One region of the Clostridium sp. CS1-1 genome, then DNA from elsewhere that is predicted to be linked to it. Evidence: riboswitches for the same ligand, from Rfam matches in the RefSeq annotation. Region 1 holds a riboswitch; the other holds the start of a gene.

Region 1 (8,362 bases):
TGATGCCCTCATGACAAAGGAAAAGGTATCCTTACCTTTTTCAAGGCCCAGATTCACCAAACCGCTAGGGATGTTGTCATCATTCATGATATCTGGGCTAAACCCTGCTTCAACCAGTGCATCACGCATTTGCATATTTATGCCCCTGTCTGCAGTGGTAATGATAATTGTGGGGCTGTCAAAAGGATTACCAGCTGCTCCATTAGGTGTATTTTCAGTCCAGATACGATAGTTATTTATTTGCTCACCCATACTGGCACCAATAAAGTGGTAAAGACCAGTATAGTCATTGCCCTCTGTAATGGCATTGCTGTAGTCCTTCTCTGGTTTGTTTTGCACAAATCCCAGGTAACTTCTCAAGCTAAAGTAATATGCTGGGGGAGGAGCCTTTCCAATTAATACAATAGCTTCGTCAGGACGCAGCTTATAGAAAAATCCAGGCGCCGCATACTCTATATTAGCGGGATAGTTATTAGGGTCATCAGGATTATATCCTTTTGGAGGTCTTTGACCAGGAGATGGATTCTGGTTTGGTGCTGGCGGAAGTAGATAGTTTGCATATGGTGCGCCTGCATTGTTAGCGAAGGCAGTGTCGATTTTACCTTCACTGACTAGCTTTAGTACATCTAAATAGCTTAATTTTCCTTCCTGAACAATAAAACCTCTTCTTTCCAATGTTGAAACAAAATCCTCTATATTTCTGTCTTCATCATTTGTATATTCGGTAAACTGTCTCGAAAAATCCGGGTTATACATTGATGTATTAGTGCGGTATGGACATGAGTATATTTTACAAATATTACACATGGGATGAGCGTTACAGTAGTATGGGTATGTTCTGTACATATTGTTCAATCCTTTCATAGGCTTATAACATTATCATTATATCCTCTATGTTTGAGAATTGTTCTTGTCTCTCAATTGCAACCTTAATTGTAAATCGAAATGCGACTCTTCCGATACCAATTAGGTTGTATTAATAATAATAAATATTTATCCGCTAGGTGGTTGAATCTTAGCTTACAAAAGATTGGTTAATTACCAGTCTTTTTGTTTGCTAATTAGTTTTGGTTTATATATCCTATGATTGTTGACGGCAGAACGGAGGATATATATGTCTAAATTTTTTACTTATGAAGAAAGACTTGAATTGCAAAAATACTTAAAAGAGAGTCTTTCCTTTAAAGAAATTAGCCGCAGGCTGGGAAAAAATCCAACCACCATTTCCAGAGAAGCCCGAAAGTATAGTTCCCAAATTGCTACAGGTTACCCTGGATTTCCATTCAATGCTTGTAAGAATCGCATTAACTGTAGAACTAAGAACGTCTGTGGTAAAGAATGCACCAGAAAATCGGCTATCTACTGTAAGCTTTGTACTTCTTGTAATTCAAACTGTCTAGAATTTATTGAAGAAGTTTGCACTGCCAGTTTCAGAGTTCCTCATGTTTGTAACGGTTGTGGAAGCATTTGTAAATGTACACTTTTAAAAAATCTGTATGATGCAGAGCATGCCCACATCAAGGCACATGAATCTATATCACAATCACGAAGTGGCTTGTGTATATCTGAAGATGAAATCGCCAGATTGAATAAGATTATTTCGCCACTTGTTCAAAATGGCCAGTCTGTAAATCAGATTTACATTAATCATCAGGACGAACTTATGTGTAGTGAAAAGACGATTTATAATTACATCGATGCGTGTCTTTTTGATGTTAGGAACATTGATCTTCCGAGAAAAGTCAAGTTCCGTGAGCGTTATAAGAAGCCTGAATTCAAAGTAGATAAAGGCTGTCGCATTGGTCGCAATTATGAAGCTTTTTGTGCGTTTATTGAAAAGACCCCTGATACTGCAGTGGTACAAATGGATTCTGTGATTGGTAGCAAAGGTGGTAAATGCCTCTTGACCATTCACTTCGTGGATTGTAGTTTAATGCTGGCATTCTTAAGAGATGCAAACACCTCAAAGTCTGTAACTGACATTTTTGATCAGCTTGATAAAGGACTGACAAAAGACACTTTCAGTAGACTTTTTCCTGTTATCCTCACGGATAATGGGAGTGAGTTCTCAAATCCTAAAGCAATAGAATATCGGGAATCTGTACCATTTTGTCGTACTAATGTATTTTACTGTGATGCAGGTAGCCCTTATCAAAAAGGAGCTATTGAAGTAAATCATGAACTAATACGAAGAGTGCTTCCGAAAGGAACAAGTTTTAATAACCTTACCCAGGAAGATATCAACCTAATGATGGATCATATTAATTCATACAAAAGAAAAAAGCTGAATAATCGCAGTCCATACGAAACATTCAGCTTTTATCACGGAGAAGAGGTTTTGCATAAACTTGGATGCGCACCGGTTGTCGCCAGTGACATCATGTTAAAGTCTACTCTTCTAAAAAAATAATAAAAATGCGTGCCGCCAACCACTAATCTATCAAGAAATTAAGGGGTGGATTTTCCGATTACAAAAAAATCGAGAGGGAGTCGATCTCCATTTAGCATGCTTATTTTTAATATAATACTTCAATAAATGTGAAAAATCAAACTGCATTTTGATTACAAAAGTTGCATCTCGTTTACAAAACATGCATTTCGAATACAAAAGTGGCGTTTCGTTTACAAATATTTACCTGTCAGTTACAAAGATTGCTTTTCAATTTACAAAGTGGCATCTTGTGTTACTATTGAGTTTCTCTCAATTGCAACACAGAGCAATTCAATAAAAATGTAGCATAAATAAATAAAAATATATTGATAAACGATAAAAAATGTATTACCCTATATATAGAAAATAAAAGTGAAACATAAAGATTAATAATTTTTGTGTACAGTATAAGGAATACAGGAGGGTTTTTTATGAAACAATATTCAACAATTTTCTTAAAAGGGGCTGTTATTCTTATTGGAATTCCAGTTCTTGCTCTGTGTATATTAGGGTTGCCTTGGTTAGCTAATCATCCAGCAAATCCGAATTATACCCATATACTATATCCCATAGTAGTAGGCATATATGTATCAGCTATACCGTTTTTCATTGCTCTTTATCAGGCTTTAAAACTTTTAAGCTATATTGACAAGAACAAAGCTTTTTCTCAAGTTTCTGTAAAGGCTTTAAAAAATATAAAATACTGTGCAAATATAATCAGTACCCTGTATGTGATATTGATGCCATTCGTTTATCTCGTAGCAGAGAAAGACGATGCTCCAGGACTCATAATAATAGGAATGGTACCTATCTTTGCTTCGATGGTAATCTCTGTATTCGCTGCTGTTCTTCAAAGACTTTTACAAGATGCTATTGACATAAAATCAGAAAATGATTTAACAGTATGAGGTGATTAACATGGCTATTATAATTAATATTGATGTGATGCTGGCTAAAAGAAAAATGAGTGTAACAGAACTCACAGAGAAGGTTGGAATAACCATGGCCAATCTATCTATATTGAAAAATGGAAAGGCAAAAGCTATTAGATTTTCAACTCTAGAGGCAATATGCAAAGCTTTGGACTGCCAACCAGGTGATATTTTAGAATACAGAAATGATACATAAATGAGAAGTTGAATACTGCAAGTAGATTATTTAAATGCTTAGTGAAGTTTATTTGAGGAGGCAATAATATGAAGATTAAATTAATTCAACCTGCAATGCTGAAAAGACCTATGGATACAAAGTTAAAAACGAGAATGTCTCCTTCATTAGCATTACTCACAATAGCAAACCTTACGCCGAAAGAACATGAAGTTATTATTGAGAATGAAAATGTTGAAAAGATAGATTTTGATGAACCTGTAGATTTGGTAGCAATAACCGTCACTGTAGATGTTATGAATAGAGCGGTGGAAATATCAAAGGAGTTCCAAAATCGTAACGTTACAGTAATTGCAGGGGGTATACATATTACAGCAGATTCAGAAGGTGCTGTTAATAGTTTTGACGCAATATGTGTGGGAATGGCTGAGAGAGTTTGGGCAAAAATCCTTAAGGATAAAGAAAGTAATTCACTTAAGAAGATATATTATGATATAGAAAATATTGCTGGGAAAGAAATAGTATCACCTAACTATTATATTATTGATAATAAAAAATATTTATATACTAATATAATTAGTACAAGCAGGGGATGTCCTTTTGAATGTGATTTCTGCTATAATAGTTGCAAAAATGTACTTAAAACTTACATTAATAGACCAATAGCCGATGTAATCAAAGATATAAATGCATTAAAAACAAGGCATATAATGTTTATTGATGATAATTTTATTGGAAGTCCTAAATGGACAAAAGAATTACTGAAGGAAATAAAACCTCTTAAACTGAAGTGGAACGCAGCGGTTACTTCTAATATAGTGGGCATGCCTGAGTTATTAGATAAAATGAAGGAGTCTGGGTGTCAAAGTCTATTCATAGGTTTCGAAAGTATAAATAGTAAGTCAATAGATAGTGTTCACAAGGTGCAAAACAGTGTAAAGAGATATGAGAAGCTTGTAGATGAAATTCATAAAAGGGGAATAATGATAAATGCAAGTTTTGTTTTCGGATTAGATGAAGATGATGTCTCTGTATTTAAGAATACATTAGAATGGATAGTTAAAAATAAGATAGAAACGGTAACTTCACATATCCTTACACCATATCCTGGTACAAAGTTATACTCATCCTTAATAGAGGAAAATAGAATTGTAGATTTTAATTTGTCAAATTATAATACTGCACATGTCGTATATAAGCCAAAGAATATGACAGCAAAAGAATTATATAGTGGCTATCTATGGATATATAAAGAAGTATACACGTTTAAAAATATAATGAAAAGACTACCAAAATCTAAAAAGCAGTGGATTCCATTTCTAGCATTTAATTTATTTTATAGGAAGTTTGGAAAGTTGACAGAGGTATTATGCAATATAGTTTCTTTTGAAAATATAGGAAGGTTTTTTAGATGGTTAACTTATTGTATAAAGTAGATGGTGGAACGTACCCAATCTGAGGCAAAGTTAGTGTGGAGCCTTCTTATATTGTTCAGCATCAAGAGCAGAGATAAAGTGCCCCGAGAATGATAGACACATCTAATATTGAAAGTGCACTTCATATTAAAAGTTTTTTATGTAACATTAATTACTCTAGACGGGATGCCCACTTATGATGGTAGCTCCAAGAGATGAGTTAAATAGGAAATCAAGAAACTATGCTAGAGCAGGAAAATATGTATCAGTTATTAAATATGATGACATATTTAAAATAGCAAAGGTTATAAGGTAAAATAAAGAGGTTGTTGGCAAACCAACAACCTCTTGCTTATGTGCAAAATGAATTATAAGATTTTTATTTTTAGTAATCCGAAAAAAATAAAAGGCCAAGTATACTTGAATATTGGCTTTTTGTTTCCTTGAAAGTTATTTAAGGCCTACATTTTAATAGAATGAGAAAACCATCCTGTCAACCCTAAGTGCAACAGGCTTGGACCAAAGCCACTTGTTAGTTGTACTATCATCAAAGTAGTATAATGCACCATTTGTAGGGTCTGCACCATTAATAGCTTCTAATGCTGCTTTTCTGTCTTCTGCAGTTGCAGGTTTATTTATCATTCCATTAGCCACAGGTGAGAATTGGTAGTAACCTGCATCTATTTGGTATATAACGTCAGTAATTGACTTAGGAAAACGAGAGTCTTGAACTCTGTTAACGACTACAGCACCAACAGCAACTTTTGCATTATAAGGCTGACTTTCAGCCTCTGCTTTTATTAATCTTGCAAGTAAGTCTATTTCAGCATCTGTATAAGAAATTACTGAACTTGATGCCTGTCCAACATTTGAAGTTACTTGAGAAGTACTTGATATTGGTATAATCAGTGTTTGACCTATATATAGATTGTTGTCCCATTTATTATTAGATTCCCTTAATGAGGACATTGAAATACCAAATTTCTGTGCAATTAAATAAATGCTATCACCACTTTGAACAGTATAGGTTTTATCAGGAACCTTTAATACTTGTCCTGGATATATAACAGTGCTAGAAAGATTATTATTTTGCATTAAAACACTAGCTGTAGTATTAAAAAGTTTCCCTATTTTGTAAAGTGAATCACCGGATGAAACTGTGTAGCTAGCAGCATGTACAGATTGCATTGATAGAATTGATAATGACATAGTCATTACTAAAGCTTTGAGTTTTTTAGATTTTAACATAATTTTATCCTCCTCTTTTGCCTCCGAGGTTAGTTGACGGGTTCGGGTTGAGGTCCCCTACTTTAAAAAAAGATTCACCCCTATAGTTAAATCCCCCGTACTCCATATGGAGATTCGGCTTGTGTTTGTAAGTGTAATTGTAACAGTCATGATAGGTTAATTCTACACTAGATTTATGGATAATTAGGATAAATTATGGTTTATAGTCATTTTATGTAATATAGTTATGGATTTTTGCGATATATTTTACATTTAATCCGTGAATTTCCATGAGGTAAAATTATTCATGTAAATGTAAGAATTTATGAATAGTTTCATTGATGGAATATATAAAATCATTCATTATATGAATGAATGTTGCTTAAGACTTTTCATAAACAAACAATAACTAAGTCAAATACAAGATAAAATGAATAATTTACATTTGACACTTGCAAATACATTTGGTAGTATAACTTATATAATCTTATATTTATTCATTTTAAATAAGGGGGAAACATATATGAAAAAAACTTTAACAAAATTAATAATTACAGCAATAGTTACTGTAGGATTGGTTGGGTGTGGTAATAGCAGTACCCCTACAAGTACAGATTCCAGCAAAGAGACAAGTAAAAAATACACCATTGCAACGGATGTTACTTTTGCTCCTTTTGAGTTTCAAAAGGACGGAAAATACACTGGAATTGATATTGAATTATTAGAAGCGATTGCAAAAATTGAAGGATTTCAATATGAATTGAAGCCTATGGACTTCAAAGGTATAATACCTGCACTTCAATCTAATCAAATAGATGGTGCAATAGCAGGAATGAGTATAACAAGTGAAAGAAAGCAAGTTTTAGATATGTCAGCAGGATATTTTGAATCAGGAGTATCAGCTGTGGCTAAAAAAGATAATGACAAAATAAAATCAGAAGTAGATTTTAAAGGTAAAACGATAGCTGTTAAAAAGGGAACTAGTGGATCTAAGTACGCAGAAGAGAATAAAGACAAGTTTAGCTTTACAATCAAGTATTTTAATGACTCACCATCCATGATTCAGGAGATTAAAAACGGAAATGCTGATTTAGCTTTTGAAGACTATCCTGTAATTGGATATGCAATTACTGTAGATTCTGATTCTGGTTTAAAAATAGTTGGGGATAAGCTAACTAAGCAAGACTACGGTTTTGCGGTTAAGAAGGGAAGTAATAAAGAACTACTAGATGCTTTTAATAGTGGATTAAAGAAGATTAGGGAAAATGGAGAGTATGATAAGATTATAGGAAAATACATTAAAAAATAATACTGGCTAAAGAATGGGTTACATTCATGGTTAGCTAGTTCTAAGCATCAGATGAAATTAAAACTTTATTTAATGTTAGAAACTCATTTTATAGTAGTAATAGTGGCGGTATATGAAGAATGGATGTAGATGATTTATATACCGCCATTATATATTTAAAGAACAAGTGATATTATTATGAAAAATCAACTATGGTATCGAGTTAAATTATGTGATAGAGATACATTTAGTTACACTCTAAAGTTGAAAAATCGCATAACAGAGATACCTCAGTTATTATATATGAATTTAAGTCAAAGATTTTTAAATTTGTGATGATACTATATAAGCTGTTGAAAGTGGAAGGAGTTGAAATAACTTGGATTTAGTGGGATTATTTAAACAAAGTTTATCAGATCTTTTAACTGGACTTAGTGTTACCTTAGAAATAACTATAGTCTCTTTGATACTTGCAAGTTTACTGGGGCTATTATTTGGAATGATGTCTATAGCGCATAATAAATTTTTGAAGGTTGTAGCTAGAGCTTATGTGGATATAGTAAGAGGAACACCACTTATAGTTCAGGCTTTCTTTATATATTTCGGTATACCAGGAGCCTTTAATATTAAAATACCAGCATTCACGGCAGGGGTAATAGCTATTAGTTTAAATGCAGGTGCCTATATGGTAGAAATATTCAGAGCAGGTATAATGGCTGTGGATAAGGGACAAATGGAGGCAGCTAGGAGCCTAGGTCTTCCTTATAGTAAAACTATGAAGCTAGTGATTTTGCCTCAAGCAGTAAGAAAGATGGTACCAGCCTTTATAAACCAGTTTATTATTTCACTTAAGGACACGTCGCTATTATCAGTAATAGGAATCAGGGAGCTTAC
Region 2 (8,362 bases), 2.2 Mb from region 1:
TTCTCATAGTGCGATTATGGCAAGAACATTAGAGATACCAGCGATTGTCGGATTGCAAGAGATAACATCATCAGTTAAAAATGGAGATACTATTATTGTAGATGGAATAGAAGGAATTGCTATAGTTAATCCAGATGAACAAACAATAAAGTTATATGAGAACAAGAAAGAAGCTTATGAAAAAGAAAGAGAAGAACTTAAAAAGTTAATAGATATTAAAACAGTTACAAAAGCAGGAAAGCGTGTAGAGGTGGCAGGAAACATAGGGAAACCGGAAGATATTCATCAAGTACTAGCAAATGGTGGAGATGGAATAGGACTTTTCAGAACTGAATTTCTATACATGGATAGAGATGATATGCCAGGGGAAGAGGAACAGTTTGAATCATATAAATACGCAGTTGAAAAGATGGAAGGAAGACCAGTTGTTATAAGAACACTTGATATAGGTGGAGATAAAAAGCTTCCATACTTACCATTACCTGAGGAAATGAATCCTTTCCTAGGATATAGAGCTATAAGATTATGTCTTGATAGAAAGGATATATTTAAGGTCCAGCTAAGAGCATTACTTAGAGCGTCAGCTTTCGGTAACTTGAAAATAATGTTCCCAATGATAGCTTCTTTGGAAGAGTTCCAACAAGCTAAAGAGATGCTAAAAGAATGTATGGAAGAGTTAAGAAATGAAGGAAAAGAGTTTAATGAAGGTTTAGAGACAGGTATAATGGTAGAAATACCAGCTGCAGCAGTTAATGCTGATGAACTTGCGAAATATGTAGATTTCTTTAGTATAGGAACCAATGATTTAATACAATATACTTTAGCAGCAGATAGAATGAATGAGAAAATATCTTATCTTTACAATCCAATGCACCCAGCAGTGTTAAAGCTTATAAAGATGACTATAGAAGCAGCACATAAAGAAGGAAAGTGGTGTGGAATGTGTGGTGAAATGGCAGGAGATGAAAAAGCTATTTCTACACTAGTAGAGTACGGCCTAGATGAATTTTCTATGAGTGCATCATCTATATTAAATGCAAAAAAATTAATAATGGAAAACTAATTTAAACAGCTTACTCTTTTTTAACATAAACAGAGTTCTTAGAGGCTTTGCCACTTAGAACTCGTTATCCAGGGACGTAGCCGATTTTTACTCCCCCTTGGAGAAGGGGGAGTATTAGAGCGGGTAGTCATCGGATAAATAAAACCTGAACTGAAATTAAATTTCAGTTCAGGTTTTATTTATGTTAAAATATCAACCCGAAAAACATATTTTAGTATATAATATTAAATATATACATGAAAAGCTAAATGCATAAAAAGTAAAATGTAAAATTTATACTTAAGGAGGAATTAAAATAATGAGATTAAAAAATAAAAAAAGGATATATACACTATGTTCAATATCAATTGTACTAGCATTAGCATTATCTGCTTGCTCAAGTCCAAAGAAAGAGGTAACTAAGACTAATAATGAAACACCTACAAAACAAGAGGATGTAAATAAGAATGCTAATAGTAGCAATTTACAAAATGAAAATAAGGAAGTAAAGCCAGCCAGTACGCAGAATTATAATGTTCCCCAATTTGTCAAAAAAACACTAGAAAAAAATGAAAAGCCATCATTCAATACACCTTGGAAGTATTCTGAAAATAAAAGTCATAGTGCCTGTATAGAAGGTAAGGGAGTATCGGCAAAAGAAGAAGGGATAGGCAAGATATATTTAAAGGATAATAGTAACATATTTAGTTTTGAATTATTGGACAATAAGAAAGTCTCTCCAATATATATAGAGTGGGCTGACAATAAAAATTTATTTGTAATTATAGGATCAGCTTTTGGGACTGTTTCCAAGGGAGGAAACTTATATTCACTTAATATTGATACAGGGAAGGTATCCCTAATACTTGAACCTTCAGATAAGAAGCAGGAAATAATGTCTATACAAAAAGTTGGAGGTAGCCTAAATTTAAAGGTGAATGTATATGAAGATGATAACTATACAAAATCTCACACAGAGAGTTGGAGCATTAGTTCCTTTGATATAGGTTTAAATAAGAAAATGGAAGTGAAAAATTCTGAAGGAAAAGTAGTTTATATGATTAACGGAAATAATTAATAATCTAAGGGGAATAATGTATGAATAAGTCAAAGAAGATATACATTAAAGCATTAGATAAGTATAACGATGGATATATAGATAAAGCTATAGATTTATGTGAAGAAAGTATATCCATAGATATTAAAAATGCGGCCTCCATAAATCTTAAAGGGCTTTTGTGTTATCTAAAAGGAGATTTAGACAGTGCGCAAAGGCTCTGGAAGATGAATAAGCAGACCAATAGAGATGCCATATCAGAGAAGTATCTAGAAGATACAAAGGAAGATGTTGAAAGACTAAAGCTTTATCAAATTTCATTAGATTTTATTAAGGAGTTAAGAATACAGGAGGCAATAAGCTTATTAAAAAAGTGTACACAAAGTGATTTTAATTATATTAATGTTAATAATCAGTTAGCCCTATGTTATATGAAAAAAGCTGAGTATGATAAAGTGCTTGAATATATAAATAAGGTTTTTCAAGTAGATAAGTATAATACTATAGCTAATGATATTAGAAAGAGCTTAGAAAGCTGTGGGATGATAAAAGAGAAAAGTGTCCTGAAAAAAACTACTTATATTCTAGTTGTTTTTTGTTTGATTGCTGTTATAGCATCTTCTTTATTTGTTATTAGGATGATTAAAAGCAAACAGTATTTACCAATCATAGATAAATTCACGCTGGAGTCGACTGATTCTGATAGGGATGCAAAAAAACAAGTTAATCCAGTAGTTGTAGAAACATCCAAGAATAGTAGAGAAAATAACAATAAAACTGAGACGGTGGCTTTTCCAAATGATAAAATAAAAGTTAATATTGAAAATAAGGACTTTGAAGCTATTTATGATGAAGTTCTTAGATGGAAGGATAAAAATTTAGGTGTTAACGATAAAGTCATATTATCAAATGCTGAAGAAATAATAAAAGCTGAGGGAGTTGATTATTTTTACAGTAAGGGATATAGCTATATGAGTAATAAGGACTATTTAAATGCAAAAGTATACTTTTTAAAAGCTTATGAAGTAGGTAAGAGTCATTACCTATATCCTCACATAGTTTATATGTTAGGTACCACATGTCACTTATTAGGAGATGATGAAAATACGATAAAATACTATACTCAATATGATCAAGCATCTCCTAATGGTGAATACGAGGAAACTGTGTTGTATACATTAGCTATTATATATAAAGATGTAAACCGATCGGTTGCAAAAAACTATGCTGAAAAATTAATAGCAACTTATCCATCATCAATATATAATAATTCGATAATTGGAGAACTGGTAAATAACTAAATTAAATCTGATATTAATTAACAATGTAGTGATTATTTAATTATAATGCCGTTATTTTGTATTTTGTAAAATATAGATAGCTAAAATAATTAACGAATATATATCGCTAAAAGAGAAGAAAATAACTGTGATAATGCTGGGAAGTTAAATGTAGTTACTGAATTAAAACTATAAGTTATTGACTAATTAAATGTTTTGAGTTAATATTAAAACATAAAACATACCCTTGCAGGGTATATATGGAGGTATAAAAATGATACAAGAAATAAAAGATATGAACTTTTCTGAAATAATTGAAAGTGCATCTACACCTGTAGTTATAGACTTTTGGGCTCCATGGTGTGGACCTTGTAAAATGCTTGGACCTGTAGTTGAGGAGATTGCTGGAGAACTTAATGATAAGGCACAGTTTTTTAAATTAAACGTTGATGAAAACTCTGCAACATCAGCACAATATAAAATTTCAAGTATACCTACTATTATGGTATTTAAAAATGGAAATGTAGTGGATACATTAGTGGGATTTAGGCCAAAGGATGCAATAAAGAATCTAGTAGAAAAACATATATAATTATTAATTTAAATGACAAGTTAACTAAGTGTTAATTTGTCATTTTATATATAGAATGAATAGTATAATAAATAATGATGCCTAAAGTTATAAGGAGTGAGGTTAATGAATGAAAGATATGATATAGCTATAGTGGGAAGTGGTCCAGCAGGGCTATCGGCAGCAATAAATGCTAAAATAAGAAATAAAAATATAATTATATTTGGCAGTAAAGATTTAAGTAATAAAATTGTAAAAGCGCCTAAGGTAAATAATTATTTAGGCTTATATGAAGTAACAGGAAACGATATGAAGGAAAGGTTTCAGGAACATATTAATTCGATGGGTATAAGTGTAACCTTTGAAAGAATAAATGCTATATACTCAATGGGTGATTACTATGCTTTAGCGGTTAATGATAAAATGTATGAAGCAAAGACTATCATTTTAGCTACAGGAATAGAGTATACTAAACCGTTAAAAGGGGAAGAAGAATTTTTGGGTAGGGGTGTCGGATACTGTGCTACATGTGACGCACCTTTATATAGGGGAAAAATAGTAACTATTATAGGATATAATAAAGAGGCAGAAGAAGAAACCAATTATGTTAGTGAGTTAGCCGAAAAAGTTTATTATATTCCTATGTATAAAGGAAATTATCACCTAAAAAGAGGTAACATTGAAATAGTTAAGGATAGACCTTTAGAAATACAGGGGGAAGACAGAGTTACAAGGATTATTTTAAAGGAAAAAGAAATAACTACAGATGGAGTTTTTGTGTTAAAAGATAGTGTAGCTCCAAATCAGCTTGTACCAGGACTTTTGGTGGAGAACGATCATATAAAGGTAAACCTAAATATGGAGACTAACCTTCAGGGATGTTTTGCAGCGGGAGATTGTACAGGCAAACCATATCAATACCTAAGAGCTGCTGGCCAAGGTCAGGTAGCTGCATTAAATGCGGTTTCCTACTTAGATGGACAAAAATAGTAAAACTAAAATAAACCCATCATTTGTAAGTATGGTGGGTTTACTGGTATATGTGCTTAGCTAATGATTAGCTAAAAAATGATATGTCTAGTTAACTACAAAAAATACATGGTTTCCTATAGTTTTTACATTCTTCTTATCTATATTTTTCATCCATTTAGATGTTGCTATCCTAGGATTGTAGAAAAATACAGCTCTTTCAGTTGGATCTTCCCCTTTTAATGCTTGAAATACAGCCTTATAACTACTTTCATCAGGAACTACATCTATTTTGCCATTTCTTACACAGGAAAAAGCACCCTTCTGTTTAACTACACCTTCAACTGTTTTTGGAAATTCAGGATATTTTAAGCGATTTAAAATAACTGAGGCAACAGCAACCTTGCCTTCAAAAGGTTCACAATTACTCTCTGCATACACAACCTTAGCCATCAGATGTATATCATTTTGAGTAATATATATTTTTTTATCAAGGTAGTTAAAAACTTGAACGACTTCAGCCTCTTGATTAAACAATGTTGTGTCTATGTTATTAGAATCTTTTGCACTAACTTTAGCGCAATGCAGAAGTAATAACAAGAACAAAAATGCTACACAATAAGTAATCTTTTTCAATTAAATCCTCTCCTTATTACCAACGGGGTTAGCTGACGGGTTCGGTAAAGGCATAACCTACGTAAAATACGATTCACCCCAAAATTTTGGTTTCCCCGCGTTTTATAAAAAAACTTAGGCTAATGGTATTGTACCCACTAATTCGAAAAAAATACAAATGATAATGTTTTTATTAATATTTTATAAAAATAAATTTACATATGATATAAACAATATTAAATAGTGTATAATTGTAAATAGGATTATTTATTAGGATGGTGAAGTGGGTGGAGATTTTAGACATAGTAATTAATTCTATCAAAAATATTAGCATATCGTCAGTAATGGATATACTAGTAGTTTCCTTTATTTTTTATAAGGGATATACATTGATAAGGGAAACGAGAGCGGAACAACTTTTAAAGGGGATCATACTTATTATTTTACTTATTCCAGTAAGTAGTTTTTTTCATTTAACTATGCTTAACTGGATTTTAACTAAGACAATAACTATCGGGGTACTTTCTTTTATTATCATCTTCCAACCAGAAATACGCAGGGCACTTGAACATTTGGGACGAACTGCATTTAATGACAAATATCTACTGGAAGACGATGAAACCATGGAGCTTGTAATTACAGAAATTACTAATGCTGTGGAAAACTTGGCTAAGGACAGAACTGGAGCCATAATAATAATAGAACAATTAACTGGTCTTGGAGATATAATAAATACTGGTACAGTATTAGATGCCAGTGTTTCCTCTGCGCTTATAGAAAATATCTTTGTTGTTAATACACCGTTACATGATGGAGCGACCATCATAAGAAATGACAGGATTATTTCTGCAGGGTGTTTTTTACCGTTAACTAACAGTCAAGATATTAGTAAAAAACTAGGAACAAGACATAGGGCAGCTATTGGAATATCTGAGAATTCTGATGCACTGATTATAGTTGTATCTGAAGAGACTGGTACAATTTCACTTGCAGTAAATGGTATCCTTACAAGAAACTATACAAAAGAAAAACTTAAGGATATTCTCATTAGAATAATTAAAAAAAGGCAGAGTAGAAAACTGACTTTTAGGGAGCAGGTGAGAAAATGGATGAAAATAGTAAAAATCAAAAAATAGTTGTTAAAGTATGTTGTGTCATAGCGTCTTTTGTTTTATGGTTATATATATTTAATGTGGAAAATCCTATAAGGGAGCGAAAAATTATCGTTCCAGTACAGGTAATAAACAAAGATATGTTACTACCTTCAAAATTAGTACCAATTGGAGCAGAGCAGCTAAGTATAACATTAAATATAAGAGGAAATGCTTCAGATATATACTCCATAAAGCCTGAAGACTTCAAACTAGAGTCAGATTTGAGTGCTTATGTTGTAAAAAAAGGAGAGAATAGAGTACCTGTCGAGGTAAAGAGGTATCCACAGAACATAAGAATTGTAAATGATGAGAGTCTATGGGTTACGGTAATACTAGATGATTTGATAAAAAAGATTGTTCCAATTAAGGTAGAGTCTGAAGGTAAAACAAAAGAGGGATTTTATGCTCTACAGCCTACATTAGATATTAAGGAAGTAGAAGTTAGCGGTCCATCTCAGGAATTAAGTTCTATAAATAGTGTAGTTGCAAAATGTAATATAAACAATGTAGTAAAGGATATAAATATCGTATTACCTCTTCAAGCAGAAAATGCTTCGGGGATATATATTAAAAATGTAAAGATTAATCCAGAATCAGTGCAAGTTAATATTCCTGTAAAAAAAATAAAGAGTGTACCTATTAGTGTAAAAACCCAAGGTAGTTTAGAAAACGGAGGGGTAATAATATCTATGGGTTCATTACCAGAAAAGATAGATATAGCAGGTGAGGAAAAAGTACTATCTAGTATAAACGGTCTAGATACAGAACCTATAGATTTAAGTAAATTAAATGGCAAAGATACTGAAGAGGCAAAGCTTATAGTTCCAAAGGATGTAATGCTTATAAATAGTAATGGAGTAGTAAAAGTTAAAGTTAGTTATGATAAAGGAATCCAAAAAGAGTTAAATATAGATATACAAACTAAAAATATTGGGAATGATTATACTGTTGATTTAAGTAATAGCAAAACCACTATAGTTGTTTCAGGTTTGGAAAGTGTTTTAAACAATCTAAAAATGGAAAGCATAGAGTGCTTTGTAGATTTAAATAATCTACAAGAAGGAGAGCATGTAGTATCAGTTGTTTTAAATCTCCCTCAAGGGGTATCAAAGCTATCACAAAATCCAGTAAATATAAAAGCAACAATTAAGAAAAAAGATATTGGAGGATAAATATGTCAATTAGGATAAGTAATATAACAATGAATATAGATGATGATATAGAATTATTACAGAAAAAAGCTACAAAAAGATTAAAGATAACTAATACAGACATTAGTGAATTTAAAATATTAAGAGAATCTATTGATGCTAGAAGAAAGGATAATATAAAGTTTAACTATACAGTAGAAATTATATGTCAAGATGAGAAGAGGATTGTTGCAAAAGCTAACGATAAGGATATAAAAATAGAAGCAGAATATAATGAAGAATTGATATTAGGATCGAAGAAAATGAATCACAGGCCAGTTATAGTTGGTATGGGACCTGCAGGGATGTTTGCAGGTCTTTTGATGGCCCAAAAAGGTTATAGGCCATTGATTATTGAAAGAGGCGAAAAGGTTGAAGATAGAACAAAATCAATAGAAAAGTTTTGGAGTATTGGAGAATTAAACTTGGAATCTAATGTGCAATTTGGAGAAGGGGGTGCAGGAACTTTTTCAGATGGGAAGCT

What was found. A riboswitch is a leader RNA that binds a small molecule or an ion and turns the genes downstream of it on or off. The one in region 1 is predicted to bind cyclic di-AMP.
Region 2: linked by a shared signal. The riboswitch ahead of AC0N0V_RS22385 (cell wall hydrolase) and the one ahead of AC0N0V_RS08605 (LysM peptidoglycan-binding domain-containing protein) in region 1 are both predicted to bind cyclic di-AMP.

Annotation. Positions count from the first base shown of each region.
Region 1 is NZ_CM148680.1:1,842,467-1,850,828, forward strand. It holds gene AC0N0V_RS08580 (hypothetical protein) at 1-864, opposite strand, end outside; gene AC0N0V_RS08585 (IS30 family transposase) at 1,115-2,410, shown strand; gene AC0N0V_RS08590 (DUF2975 domain-containing protein) at 2,863-3,339, shown strand; gene AC0N0V_RS08595 (helix-turn-helix domain-containing protein) at 3,350-3,559, shown strand; gene AC0N0V_RS08600 (B12-binding domain-containing radical SAM protein) at 3,628-4,974, shown strand; gene AC0N0V_RS08605 (LysM peptidoglycan-binding domain-containing protein) at 5,422-6,201, opposite strand; cyclic di-AMP (ydaO/yuaA leader) riboswitch at 6,205-6,331, opposite strand; gene AC0N0V_RS08610 (transporter substrate-binding domain-containing protein) at 6,704-7,489, shown strand; gene AC0N0V_RS08615 (amino acid ABC transporter permease) at 7,848-8,362, shown strand, end outside.
Region 2 is NZ_CM148680.1:4,743,467-4,751,828, reverse strand. It holds gene ptsP (phosphoenolpyruvate--protein phosphotransferase) at 1-1,063, shown strand, start outside; gene AC0N0V_RS22405 (DUF4652 domain-containing protein) at 1,362-2,120, shown strand; gene AC0N0V_RS22400 (tetratricopeptide repeat protein) at 2,141-3,400, shown strand; gene trxA (thioredoxin) at 3,654-3,971, shown strand; gene AC0N0V_RS22390 (NAD(P)/FAD-dependent oxidoreductase) at 4,077-4,940, shown strand; gene AC0N0V_RS22385 (cell wall hydrolase) at 5,028-5,555, opposite strand; cyclic di-AMP (ydaO/yuaA leader) riboswitch at 5,558-5,686, opposite strand; gene cdaA (diadenylate cyclase CdaA) at 5,822-6,670, shown strand; gene AC0N0V_RS22375 (CdaR family protein) at 6,640-7,860, shown strand; gene AC0N0V_RS22370 (NAD(P)/FAD-dependent oxidoreductase) at 7,863-8,362, shown strand, end outside.